One region of the Streptomyces sp. NPDC050738 genome, then DNA from elsewhere that is predicted to be linked to it. Evidence: riboswitches for the same ligand, from Rfam matches in the RefSeq annotation. Region 1 holds a riboswitch; the other holds the start of a gene.

Region 1 (4,047 bases):
CTCGGAAGGCACCGGATCAGCAGTTCGCTGCTGCGCTTCCCCCGGCCGGGGGACGGAAGGACGCGCACCGTTCTCGTACTGCGGCGCCAGGACCGCAGCGCTAGGTCAGCACGGCCGACTTCAGCGGTACGGAAGGATCGGCGGCCCGCGCCGGATCCAGCCCGGCCCCCGAGTCGATGAGCTTGCGCCCCTGCGCCAGGTCGCGCGGCCTGCCCACGGCGAGGACCGCGGCCAGGCGCCCCTCGCGCAGCCAGCACACGGACCAGGAGGGCGAGAGCGGGTCGCCGCGCCACAGCAGGGTGTCGGCGGCGGCGTGGTGGCCGGCGTACTGGACGAAGCGGCCGAACTGCTCGGACCAGAAGTACGGGACCGGGTCGTAGGTCTCCCCGGCCGTCCCGATGATGTTCGCCGCGACCGTGCGCGGCCCCTGCAGCGCGTTGTCCCAGTGGTGGACGAGGAGGCGCTCGCCGTAGCGCCCCGACGGGAAGGAGGCGCAGTCCCCGACGGCGTACACCTCGGGCAGCGAGGACCGCAGCTGCGCGTCGGCGGTGACGGCGCCGTCCGGGCCGAGCGCGATACCGGAGCCCGCGAGCCACCCGGTCGCGGGCCGTGCGCCGATCCCGACGACCACGGCCCCGGCGGACAGCCTGCGGCCGTCCTCCAGCACGACCGTCCCCGGTTCGATCGCCAGGACCCTTGCTCCGGTGAGGAGTTCGACGCCGCTCTCCGCGTACCAGTGGGCCATCGGTGCGGTGATCTCGGCGGGCAGCGCGCCCGCGAGGGGCCGCCCGGCCGCCTCGACCACGGTCACCGTGCAGCCGGCCGCGCGCGCGGCCGTCGCGAACTCCGCGCCGATCCAGCCCGCCCCGACGACGACCACGTCCTGGCGCGCGGCGAGGACCGGCCGCAGCCGTCCGGCGTCGTCGAGCGTACGGAGCAGATGGATGCCAGGGACGCCTTCCGTGCCGGGAAGCGTCAGGGGGTACGCGCCGGTGGCGACGACCAGGGTGTCGTACGGAACGGGGCCGGCCGTGGTGTCCAGCTCGCGCGCCTGCGGGCGCAGGCCTGTGACCTCGCGCCCCAGGAGGAGTTCGACGCCGAGCGCCTCGAAGTCGACGTCGAAGGCGGAGCTTTCCGCCGTCCCGAGGAGAACCGCCTTGGAGAGCGGCGGCCGGTCGTACGGCGGGTGCGGTTCGTCGCCGATCAGCGTGACGGCGCCCCCGAAGCCCTGTTCGCGCAGGGCCACCGCGGTCTGGACGCCCGCCATGCCGGCGCCGACGATGACGACTTTCCTCAGTTCGCTCACCCCGCCACCCTAACTATCTGACGGACCGTCAGGAAAGGGGCTGCTCCACGAGCTGCTCCACCACGCTCGTGCCGCTCCCCTGCTGCGACTCCCACTCCCAGGTCTCCTCGAGACGGATCCGCCCGTCGGGGAGTTCGACGACGACCGACACACAGTGCCCCGAGGCGGTCTGCCCGTCGCGCTTCAACTGGACATAACGGAAGTCGATCCGGTCCCCCGCACGCGTGCCGACGAGCCGTCCGAGCTCCACGTCGCCGCCCTCGTACTCGGCCCAGATCCGGCCGCCCTGCTCGTGATACGTGAAGCGGGTCCTGGTGCCGACCTGCCCGGGGGCCTGGTCGGCGACCGGGCTGAGGACGAGTCCGTCGAGCGACCGTGCCACAGCGACTGCTCCCTTACTGGGGGTTGGGACCGGGGGCTAGGGTGGCCACCGTAAGGCACTCGCGGGAGCCCGGACGCACCGGGCTGAGAGGGAGGCTGGGCGGCCTCCGACCGTACGAACCTGATCCGGGTCATGCCGGCGAAGGGAGGGGCTGGACGCCCATGCATCCACGTAACTCTTCAGATGTTCTCGTGGTCGGAGGCGGGATCATCGGTCTCGTCACGGCCTGGCGGGCGGCGCAGCGCGGGCTGCGGACCGCGCTCGCCGACCCCGAACCCGGCGGCGGTGCCGCGCAGGTCGCGGCGGGCATGCTCGCCGCCGTCACCGAGCTGCACTACGGCGAGGAGACCCTGCTCGCCCTCAACGTGGCCTCCGCCGCACGCTATCCGGCCTTCGCCGCCGAGCTGGAAGAGGCCTCGGGGCGCGACATCGGCTACCGCACCTGCGGCACCCTCGCGGTCGCCCTGGACACCGACGACCGCGCCCACCTGCGCGAACTGCACGCCCTGCAGCGCCGCTCGGGCCTCGAATCGGAGTGGCTCACGGGGCGCGAGTGCCGGCGCCTGGAGCCAATGCTCGCGCCGGGCGTACGTGGGGGCCTGCGGGTCGACGGCGACCACCAGGTCGATCCGCGGCGGCTGACCGCGGCGCTGGTGGTGGCGTGCGAGCGGGCCGGGGTCGTCTTCCACCGCGGTTGGGTGGAGCGGCTCGCTCTCGTACGCGACCGGGCCGCGGGCGCGGTTCTCACCGACGGCACGGAGCTGGCCGCCGACCAGGTGGTGGTGGCCGCGGGCAGCCTCAGCGGGCGGCTCGCGGACGTCGCCGTACGCCCGGTGAAGGGCCAGGTCCTGCGGCTGACGGTGCCGCCCGCGTACGCGCCCTTCCTCTCGCGGACGGTGCGGGCCGTGGTCCGGGGCAGCCACATCTATCTCGTGCCGCGCGAGAACGGCGAGCTCGTCGTCGGCGCGACCAGCGAGGAGCTCGGCTGGGACACCACGGTCACGGCGGGCGGGGTGTACGAGCTGCTGCGCGACGCCCATGAACTCGTCCCCGGCATCACGGAACTCCCCCTCACCGAGACCCGGGCCGGGCTCCGCCCTGGCTCCCCCGACAACGCTCCGCTGCTCGGCCCCACCGAGGTACCTGGGCTGCACCTGGCCACCGGGCACTTCCGCAACGGGGTGCTCCTGACGCCGGTGACCGGCGACGTCATGGCGCATGTGCTGGTCACCGGTGAACTCCCCGAAGAGGCGCGGCCGTTCACGCCCCGGCGCTTCCCCCTCGTACGACAGGAGCAGTCCGTATGAACATCTCGGTCAACGGGGACGCCCGCACCCTCACACCGGGGACCACCCTCGACCTGCTGGTCGCCACGCTCAGCGCGGCACCCTCCGGCGTCGCGGCGGCCGTCAACGAGACGGTCGTACCGCGCGGGCAGTGGCCCGCCACCGCGCTCGGCGACGGCGACCGTGTCGAGATCCTCACCGCAGTCCAGGGGGGCTGACCATGGCCGACGACCAGCTGACCGTCGCGGGCACCGCCTTCACCTCGCGCCTGATCATGGGAACGGGCGGCGCACCCAGCCTGGACGTACTGGAGCGCGCCCTCGTCGCGTCCGGCACCGAGCTGACGACCGTGGCGATGCGGCGCCTGGACCCGACGGTCCAGGGTTCGGTGCTTTCCGTACTGGACCGCCTCTCGATCCGGGTCCTGCCGAACACGGCGGGCTGCTTCACGGCGGGCGAGGCGGTGCTGACCGCGCGCCTCGCCCGTGAGGCGCTGGGCACGGACTGGATCAAGCTGGAGGTGGTCGCGGACGAGCGCACGCTGCTGCCCGACCCGATCGAGCTCCTGGACGCCGCGGAGACCCTCGTGGACGACGGCTTCACGGTCCTTCCGTACACCAACGACGACCCGGTCCTGGCCCGGAAGCTGGAGGACGTCGGCTGCGCGGCGATCATGCCGCTGGGCTCCCCGATCGGCTCGGGGCTCGGCATCCGCAACCCGCACAACTTCCAGCTGATCACCGAACGGGCCGGGGTCCCGGTGATCCTGGACGCGGGCGCGGGCACCGCGTCCGATGTGACGCTCGCCATGGAGCTGGGGTGCGCGGCGGTGATGCTGGCCTCGGCGGTCACGCGGGCCCAGGAGCCGGTGCTGATGGCGGAGGCGATGCGCCACGGGGTGGAGGCGGGCCGGCTCGCGTACCGGGCCGGCCGCATCCCGCGCCGCCATTTCGCGGAGGCGTCGTCCCCTGCGGAGGGGCGGGCGGAGCTGGACCCGGAGCGGCCGGCGTTCTGAGCCCCGGGGCTCCGTCCCTGTCACAGCTCGGCTTCAGTCCGGCACCGACGGCACCTGC
Region 2 (4,047 bases), on a different contig from region 1:
GTGGGCGGTGCGGCGATGGTCGTCGCCGGTTACGTACGCGGTGCCGAGGGCGCCTGGGTGGCGATGGCGCTCACCGCTCTCGCCGTCCTGGTGTGGCGGATGACCGAGCCGCCCGAGGGCTACCTCAAGGACGTCACCGCAGGGGTCTTCGCGGCCTTCTACGTACCGTTCCTGGCCACCTTCGTCGCGATGATGCTCACCTCGGACGACGGTCCGCAGCGGGTGCTCACCTTCCTGCTGCTCACCGTGGTCAGCGACACGGGTGCGTACGCGATCGGCTGGCGCTTCGGCAAGACCAAGCTGGCACCGCGCATCAGCCCCGGAAAGACCCGTGAGGGTCTGGTCGGGGCGGTGACCTTCGCGATGGCGGCGGGCGCGCTGTGCATGCAGTTCCTGATCGACGACGGTCAGTGGTGGCAGGGTCTGCTGCTCGGCCTCGCGGTCGCGGCCAGTGCGACCCTGGGCGACCTGGGCGAATCCATGATCAAGCGTGACCTTGGGATCAAGGACATGGGCACGCTGCTTCCGGGCCACGGCGGCATCATGGACCGACTGGACTCGCTGTTGCCGACCGCGCCGGTGGTCTGGCTGCTGCTCGTGCTGTTTGTCGGGTCCTGACCTGCGGTTTTGTTGAGGGAGGGCTCGTTGTCCACAGGGCGGCGGGCCCTCCTTCGTATGTCTGCGACACTTGAAGGACCATGCCTAAGCCCGGAGAACTCACTTTTGTCGCGCCCCGCGGGGCGAAGCTGCCGCCGACCCACCTCGCCGACCTGACGCCCGCCGAGCGCAAGGACGCCGTGGCCGCGATCGGTGAGAAGCCGTTCCGCGCCAAGCAGCTGTCGCAGCACTACTTCGCGCGGTACGCGCACGATCCCGAGCAGTGGACCGACATCCCTGCCGGCTCGCGGGAGAAGCTCCGGGAAGCGCTGCTGCCCGATCTGATGAGCGTGATCCGTCACATCAGCTGTGACGACGACACCACCCGCAAGACGCTGTGGAAGCTGCACGACGGGACGCTCGTCGAGTCCGTGCTGATGCGCTACCCGGACCGCGTGACGATGTGCATCTCCTCGCAGGCCGGATGCGGCATGAACTGCCCGTTCTGTGCCACGGGGCAGGCGGGTCTGGACCGTAATCTCTCCACCGCCGAGATCGTCCACCAGATCGTCGACGGCATGCGTGCCCTGCGCGACGGGGAGGTGCCGGGCGGTCCCGCGCGGCTCTCCAACATCGTCTTCATGGGCATGGGCGAGCCGCTCGCCAACTACAAGCGCGTCGTCGGGTCGATCCGGCGGCTGACGGACCCGGAGCCGGACGGGCTCGGGCTTTCGCAGCGTGGGATCACCGTCTCGACCGTCGGGCTCGTCCCGGCGATGCTGCGGTTCGCCGACGAGGGCTTCAAGTGCCGGCTGGCCGTTTCGCTGCACGCCCCCGACGACGAGCTCCGGGACACCCTCGTCCCCGTGAACACGCGGTGGAAGGTGCGCGAGGTGCTGGACGCGGCATGGGAGTACGCCGAGAAGTCCGGGCGCCGTGTCTCCATCGAGTACGCGCTGATCCGCGACATCAACGACCAGGCCTGGCGCGGTGACCGGCTCGGGCGGCTGCTGAAGGGGAAGCCGGTCCATGTGAACCTGATTCCGCTGAACCCGACGCCCGGGTCGAAGTGGACCGCATCGCGGCCGGAGGACGAGAAGGCCTTCGTCGCGGCGATCGCGGCCCATGGTGTGCCCGTGACCGTACGGGACACGCGTGGCCAGGAGATCGACGGGGCCTGCGGTCAGCTGGCCGCCTCCGAGCGGTAGGGGCTGACCAGGGGCGTGTAGCCTGGCGGCACATTTTCATATTCCGACAGGGGAGCGCCACAGCGCTGAGAGTGCGGTCCACACCGCAGACCCTCAGAACCTTGCCCAGGTCATTCTGGGTAGGAAGTTCGGTCATCACTCGAGCTGTTGCGCCCTGCCCGCTTTCCCACGGGCAGGGCCGCGTCTCTTCCTGGATCTCCCAGGAGGAAAATCAGTGAGCACCACCACCACCAGAATCACGGTCACCGCCGTCGCCGCCGCGCTGGGTGTCACCACCCTTGCCGCGTGCGGGAGTTCGGACGACACATCATCCAGTGGTACGCCGTCCAAGACCGTCACCCTCGTCAGTCACGACTCCTTCGCCGCCTCCCCGGCCGTGCTGAAGGAGTTCACGAAGCAGACCGGGTACACGGTCAAGGTCCTCAAGAGCGGGGACGCGGGCGCCGCCCTCAACCAGGAGATCCTCACCAAGGGGTCCCCGCGCGGTGACGTCTTCTTCGGCGTCGACAACACGCTCCTCTCGCGCGCCCTCGACAACGGGCTGTTCCAGTCGTACACGGCCAAGGGACTCGACCAGGTGTCGGCGGACGTGCAGCTGGACGCGGAGAAGCACCGGGTCACGCCGATCGACAGCGGTGACATCTGCGTCAACTACGACAAGAAGTACTTCGCGGACCACAAGATCGCGGTGCCGCAGTCCTTCGACGATCTGGTGAAGCCGGAGTACAAGAACCTGCTGGTCACCGAGAACGCGGCCACCTCGTCCCCCGGCCTCGGCTTCCTGCTCGGCACCACCGCCCAGTACGGCGACGGCGGCTGGGAGACGTACTGGAAGAAGCTCAAGGCCAACGGCGTGAAGGTCGTCGACGGCTGGGAGCAGGCCTACAACGAGGAGTTCTCCGGATCGGCCGGCGGCAAGAAGGCCAAGGGCGAGAGGCCGCTCGTCGTCTCGTACGCCTCCAGCCCGCCCGTCGAGGTGCTGTACGCCAAGCCGCAGCCCAAGACCGCGCCGACCGGTGTCGCCACCGGGACCTGCTTCCGGCAGATCGAGTTCGCGGGGCTGCTCGACGGGGCGAAGAACACGGCAGGGGGCAAGGCGCTGATCGACTTCCTGGTGAGCAAGGCGTTCCAGGAGGACATGCCGCTCAATATGTTCGTCGACCCGGTCGCGAAGGACGCGAAGGTGCCCGCGCTCTTCACCCAGTTCGGGGCCAAGGTCACCGATCCGAAGACCGTGGCACCCGACACCATCGCCAAGAACCGTGACCAGTGGGTCAAGTCGTGGTCCTCGCTCGTCCTGAAGTAAAGGCCGCTGTGCGCGGGAACGCGGTGCGGATCGGGCTCATGGCCGGTCCCGTCGCGTTCTTCGCGCTCTTCTTCGCCTATCCGGTCGTCGCGATCGTCGGGCGGGGGCTCGACGTGGGCGGCGACTGGCAGTTCGGGCGGATCGGGGAGGTGCTGAGCGAGCCGGACATTCTACGGGTGCTCTGGTTCACCCTGTGGCAGGCGCTCGCGTCGACCGCTCTGACGCTGCTGATCGCGCTGCCCGGTGCGTATGTCTTCGCGCGCTTCGACTTCCGGGGGAAGCAGCTGCTGCGGGCCATCGTGACCGTGCCGTTCGTGCTGCCGACCGTGGTCGTCGGGACCGCCTTTCTGGCGGTCCTCGGGCGCGGCGGGATGCTCGACCAGCTGTGGGGCGTACGGCTCGACACCACGGTCTGGGCCATCCTGCTCGCCCATGTCTTCTTCAACTACGCGGTCGTCGTACGGACCGTGGGCGGCCTCTGGTCCCAGCTCGACCCCCGGCAGGAGGAGGCCGCGCGGGTGCTGGGCGCTTCGCGGTTCGCCGCCTGGCGCAAGGTCACCCTGCCCGCTCTCGGGCCTGCTGTCGCCGCCGCCTCGCTCATGGTCTTTCTCTTCACATTCACGTCTTTCGGGGTCGTGCAGATCCTGGGCGGGCCCGCGTTCTCGACGCTGGAAGTCGAGATCTTCCGGCAGACCGCGCAGCTGCTCGATCTTCCGACGGCCGCCGTGCTGACCCTGGTGCAGTTCGCCGCCGTCGGGGCGATTCTCGCCCTGCACGCCTGGACCGTACGCAGACGGGAGAGCGCGCTGAAGCTCGTCGACCCCGCGCAGACGGCACGCCGTCCCCGTGGGGCGGGGCAGTGGGCGCTGCTCGGCGGGGTCCTCGTGTCGGTGGCCGCGCTCATCCTGGTGCCGCTCGGGGTGCTGGTGCAGCGCT

What was found. Region 1 has a riboswitch for thiamine pyrophosphate ahead of thiO (glycine oxidase ThiO). Riboswitches for the same ligand answer to the same signal wherever they lie in the genome.
Region 2: it holds a riboswitch for thiamine pyrophosphate, as region 1 does, so the genes downstream of both, AB0H78_RS22225 (thiamine ABC transporter substrate-binding protein) here and thiO (glycine oxidase ThiO) in region 1, are expected to answer to the same signal.

What each region holds. Positions count from the first base shown of each region.
Region 1 is NZ_JBFAHN010000014.1:138,360-142,406, forward strand. It holds gene AB0H78_RS29765 (hypothetical protein) at 1-180, shown strand, start outside; gene AB0H78_RS29770 (FAD-dependent oxidoreductase) at 101-1,267, opposite strand; gene AB0H78_RS29775 (hypothetical protein) at 1,335-1,688, opposite strand; TPP riboswitch at 1,740-1,852, shown strand; gene thiO (glycine oxidase ThiO) at 1,850-2,995, shown strand; gene thiS (sulfur carrier protein ThiS) at 2,992-3,192, shown strand; gene AB0H78_RS29790 (thiazole synthase) at 3,195-3,989, shown strand.
Region 2 is NZ_JBFAHN010000008.1:203,207-207,253, forward strand. It holds gene AB0H78_RS22215 (phosphatidate cytidylyltransferase) at 1-618, shown strand, start outside; gene rlmN (23S rRNA (adenine(2503)-C(2))-methyltransferase RlmN) at 699-1,805, shown strand; TPP riboswitch at 1,844-1,949, shown strand; gene AB0H78_RS22225 (thiamine ABC transporter substrate-binding protein) at 2,020-3,111, shown strand; gene AB0H78_RS22230 (iron ABC transporter permease) at 3,150-4,047, shown strand, end outside.